Regions from separate parts of the Variovorax sp. H27-G14 genome, predicted to be linked through region 1. Evidence: riboswitches for the same ligand, from Rfam matches in the RefSeq annotation. Region 1 holds a riboswitch; the other holds the start of a gene.
The links. Region 1 has a riboswitch for cobalamin ahead of VLK31_RS09305 (energy-coupling factor ABC transporter permease). Riboswitches for the same ligand answer to the same signal wherever they lie in the genome.
Positions count from the first base shown of each region.

Region 2: linked by a shared signal. The riboswitch ahead of VLK31_RS07415 (TonB-dependent receptor domain-containing protein) and the one ahead of VLK31_RS09305 (energy-coupling factor ABC transporter permease) in region 1 are both predicted to bind cobalamin.

Region 1 is NZ_JAYLVN010000003.1:71,942-74,136, forward strand. It holds gene VLK31_RS09295 (hypothetical protein) at 1-284, opposite strand, end outside; gene VLK31_RS09300 (hypothetical protein) at 409-672, shown strand; cobalamin riboswitch at 711-995, shown strand; gene VLK31_RS09305 (energy-coupling factor ABC transporter permease) at 1,256-1,933, shown strand; gene cobW (cobalamin biosynthesis protein CobW) at 2,109-2,195, shown strand, end outside.
Region 2 is NZ_JAYLVN010000002.1:398,713-400,907, forward strand. It holds gene VLK31_RS07410 (ClcB-like voltage-gated chloride channel protein) at 1-621, opposite strand, end outside; cobalamin riboswitch at 677-935, shown strand; gene VLK31_RS07415 (TonB-dependent receptor domain-containing protein) at 1,021-2,195, shown strand, end outside.

The DNA.
Region 1 (2,195 bases):
TGGCCTTCCTGTGCGAGCTTGGTGTAGGCCCGCACAGTCGCGCCTTCGGTGCCGGCGGAGGGCAGCGGGTCGTCCGCGGCCTCCACCGTGGGCGCGATCTGCGAGAGCACGGCCTCTGGCGGAATCAGAAAGATGTCGTCGCCGCTCATGCCCTCGTCGATCAGGCGCTGGCCCACGCGGGTTGCGTCATGCGCATTCGCGAACAGCACCATCGAGTAGCCGGTCGGGTAGAACGCGCCGCCCAGGGTCGCGCGCATGCTGGGGTCGAGACTGAAAGGTTTCATGCTGCCTCCATATGTTGGGCAAACCGTAGGTCTTGCGCGGGGCCTGCCATGTAGGAGAAGCCCTGGGCTGTCAACCGGACCTTTGCGCCACCCATTGACTGTGGAGCCCCCTCGCTTAAAGCCCATGCCTTCTTCCCGGAACATCGCACTCACGGTCCACGAACTGGAACCGGGCGAGTTCTACTGGGTGGTGATGGAGGCGGTCGACAGCGGCGCGGCGCCGGGCGAAGCCCCCCATGTGTACGTGCCCATCGACTCCGCGCTCGAGGCCTATGCCAATTACTCGAACGCCCTGGTGGCCGGCGTGGCCGTGATGCGGCGCATGCTCGGTTCCGGCCCCAGCTCGGGCCCCGGCGCTGGCCCCGGCTCGGGCCTCGGCTCCCTATAATCCCGCCCGTCTGGCGCGCCGATGTTCATCGGCTGCGCCAGACACCACGGTTCGAAGGTGCCCCGCACGCCATATGACATGGCCCAGGGGTTAAACGGGAAGCAGGTGCGCCGCGTCGTCAGTGACGCGTCAAAGCCTGCGCTGCCCCCGCAACGGTCAGCGGATCTGGAAACCCTCTCGCGCGAGCCTTCTGTTGAAAGGCATCGCCAGCCACTGTGCCTGGGCATGGGAAGGCGAGGGTTTCGGTCGCGGTGTGCATGCTTCATGCAGCACACCACGGCGCTCCGCGAGCCCGGATACCGGCCTTCGCAACCGCCTTCGGACGCAGCGGGAGTGCGCGTTCGGGCCTGCCGCCTCGCGCTCTTGCGCGCACCGTGGCAGTCCCTTCGCCTCTCCCTTCGCGTCCTTCATCGGTCAGGAACCTGCGGGGACGCGGGCCGCAGCAGAGGTCACATGGGTCGAACAACACGGGCGCCACGCCGCACGGCTTTGGGGTGCGCGGCCGCCTCGAAGGGGCTTGCGCAAGCCAGCCCATGAACCAACAATCAACTTTCGCACCTCGGTGCAATTCAGGAGGTGCGCGATGCACATCGAACCCGGTCTTGTCGACGGATCCAAGATTTTTCTCAGCTACGCCACGGCGGCCGCTGCACTCGCATACACCGGCAAGGTGGCCTTCGACACCCTCATGAAGGACGGGCCCGCCGCCCTGGTGCTGCGCTCGGCCATTGCCATGGCGCTGGTGTTCTGCTTCTTCGAGCTGCTGCCGCACCACCCGGTGGGCGTGTCCGAGGTGCACCTGATTCTGGGCACCACGCTGCTGCTGGTGTTCGGGCTGGCGCCCGCGGCCATCGGGCTGGCGGGCGGCCTGCTCATTCAAGGCCTGTTCTTCGAGCCGCAAGATCTGCCGCAGTTCGGCATGAACGTCACCACCTTGCTGGTGCCGCTGTTCGCCACGGCCGCGCTGGCGCGCCGGATCATTCCGCAGAACGTGGCCTATGTGGACCTGAGCTACCAGCAGGCCTTCAAGCTGTCGGTGGCCTACCAGGGCGGCATTGTGGTGTGGGTCGGCTTCTGGGCGCTCTACGGGCGCGGCACGGGGCTGGAGAACCTGAGCCAGATCGCCAGCTTCGGCGCCGCCTACATGACGGTCGTGCTGGTCGAGCCGCTGGTCGACTTGGGCGTGCTGGCCGCGGCCAAGGGCTGGCGCCGGCTGCAGGGCTCGGTTTTTGTCGAGCACCGCTTGTACGGCGGCGTCTGAGCCCGGCTTCGTCTCTGTTGCCTTCTTGCCGCGGTCCCGGGCACGTCTGGGGACTGCGGCGCATCCTCTGGAAAATTCGAAGCTGGCGTGCCGCTGGGCGCCTGCTTCGCGTTGACCCCTCGCTTTGCTGGCTTCTTGCCATCTGTTCGCCCTCGGCGCCTGAAAGAACATTCCCATGACCCCCACAAGCAACGCCAAGATTCCCGTCACCATCGTCACGGGCTTTCTCGGCAGCGGCAAGACCACGCTGCTGCGCCACATC
Region 2 (2,195 bases), on a different contig from region 1:
CGGCCCCACGCTTTCCATGGCAATGGAGCCCAGCACGATCTCCGCGACGAAGAAGGCGCCCGCAATGGGCGCGTTGTAGGCGGCGGTGAGGCCTGCCGCCGCGCCGCAGGCCACCAGCAGACGCAGCCGCTCGACCGGAAAACGAAACACGCGCCCCAGCAGCGACGCCGCCAGCGCGGCCAGCTGCACCATCGAGCCTTCGCGCCCGATGGAGCCGCCGGTGCCGATGCTCACCAGCGACGACGCACTGCGCACCAGCGTTTGCGCCACCGGAATGCGCCCGTCGCCCAGCACGATCGCTTCCATGTAGTCGGAGGTGGCGCTGCGCACCGCCACGCGCTTGGCCAGCACCAGCAACCCGCCCGCCACCAGCCCGCCCAGCGTGGGGCAGGCCACGCGCGCCCACCATGGCAGGCGCTTGGCCATGGCCACCAGCCCGTCGCCGGGGCCGAGCAGCAGGTGCTCGAAGTGATAGAGCGCCGCGCGAAACAGTTCGGTGGCCAGGGTACCGAGCAGCCCCGCTACGATGGCCCACAGCAGCATCGACTGCCAGCCGGAACCACCCAGCATGCGCTGCAGCGCCGAACGAAGATTCAAAAATACCGAGGCGGGCCGCATCATGGGCGCCGATGTTAGCGGCGGTGCGCAACTTTCGACTTAAAGCTGGATCTCTGGGCCTAAAATGCCGGCCGTTGGTGCTCGCGGCGTGGTTCACACGGCGCAGTTCAACGGGAAGCAGGAGTGAACGCCCCCCGACCTCAGGTCGGTACCCGGCCGAAGCCGCCTGCGCTGCCCCCGCAACGGTCAAGCAGACGGCGCCGCAAGGCGCCAACCCCTTTCCATTCAAGCCACTGGGCGCCCTGAAACAGGTGCCTGGGAAGGCGGTAGGGGTTGTTCTGCCAGCCCGGATACCGGCCAACAAGGCGGCTGCCGCATGCATCGAAGCATGGGGTGGCCATGGTGCCCATGGCGCTGGCGGGGAGGCCGGCGAGGGGTATAGACGTTCGTTCGGTCCATTCAATGATTTCCCACGTTTGCTTTTCCAGCGGCCGCGCACCTGCGCGCCGTGTTCGCCTCGCTTGCTTGCCACTGGCACTGGCTTGCGCATTTGGCGGCCTCGTCCATGCCCAGGAGGCACCCGCCCTGAGCGAAACGGTGGTCACCGCCAACCGCACGCCGCAGGCGCTGTCGGAACTGGTGGGCGACGTGTCGGTGGTCGATCGCCAGGCCATCGAGCGCAGCGGCGCAACCGGCGTGGCAGACGTGCTGGCGCGCCTGCCCGGCATCGAGATCAGCCGCAACGGCGGCGTGGGCAACACCACCAGCCTGTTCATCCGCGGCGCGGAAACGCGCTTCACGGCGGTGTACCTGGACGGCGTGCGCATCGACTCGCAATCCACCGGCGGCGCCGGCTGGGAAGGCATTCCGCTGTCGCAGATCGACCGCATCGAAGTGCTGCGCGGCCCGGCCGCCGCGGTGTACGGCTCTGACGCCATTGGCGGCGTCATTCAGCTCTTCACGCGGCGCGGCGAAGAGGGCGTGCGCCCCTACGCGGGCATCGGCATCGGCAGCAAGGGACTGCGCCGCATCGAAGGCGGCGTGAGCGGCAAGTCGGGTCTGTTCGACTATTCGTTCGGCGTGGCGCATGAAGAAAGCAAGGGCTTCAACGTGCAGCCCGTGGACAAGCGCACCCCCAGCAAGGACGGCTTCACCAGCCCCGACCGCGACGGCTACCACAGCACCTCGGGCAATGTGAAGCTGGGCTTTCAGCTCACGCCCGACCAGCGCCTGGACGCCACGCTGCTCACCAGCGACACCACGGCCGGCTACGACGCCACCGTGTCCTACCGCACCAAGCTGCCCATTCAGTTCCGCGACGACGAGGCGAACAACACGCTGCGCACCGCGGGCCTGACCTGGTCTTCGAAGTGGAACGACATCTACAGCACCCGCCTGCAGGTGACTGACTCGCAGACCGTGTACAAGACGCAGCCTTCGTTCTACCGCACCGAAACCAACCTGCGCGGCTACCTGTTCCAGAACGAATTTCGCTTTGGCCCGCACCTGGTGACGGCCACCTTCGAGCGCCGCGAAGACGCTCTCGTCAACGCGGCCACCACCTCGGCCAAGCTGCTGTCGCGCGACCGTTCGCAGGACGCGCTTTCGCTGGGTTACGGCTTCGTGCAAGGCCCGCA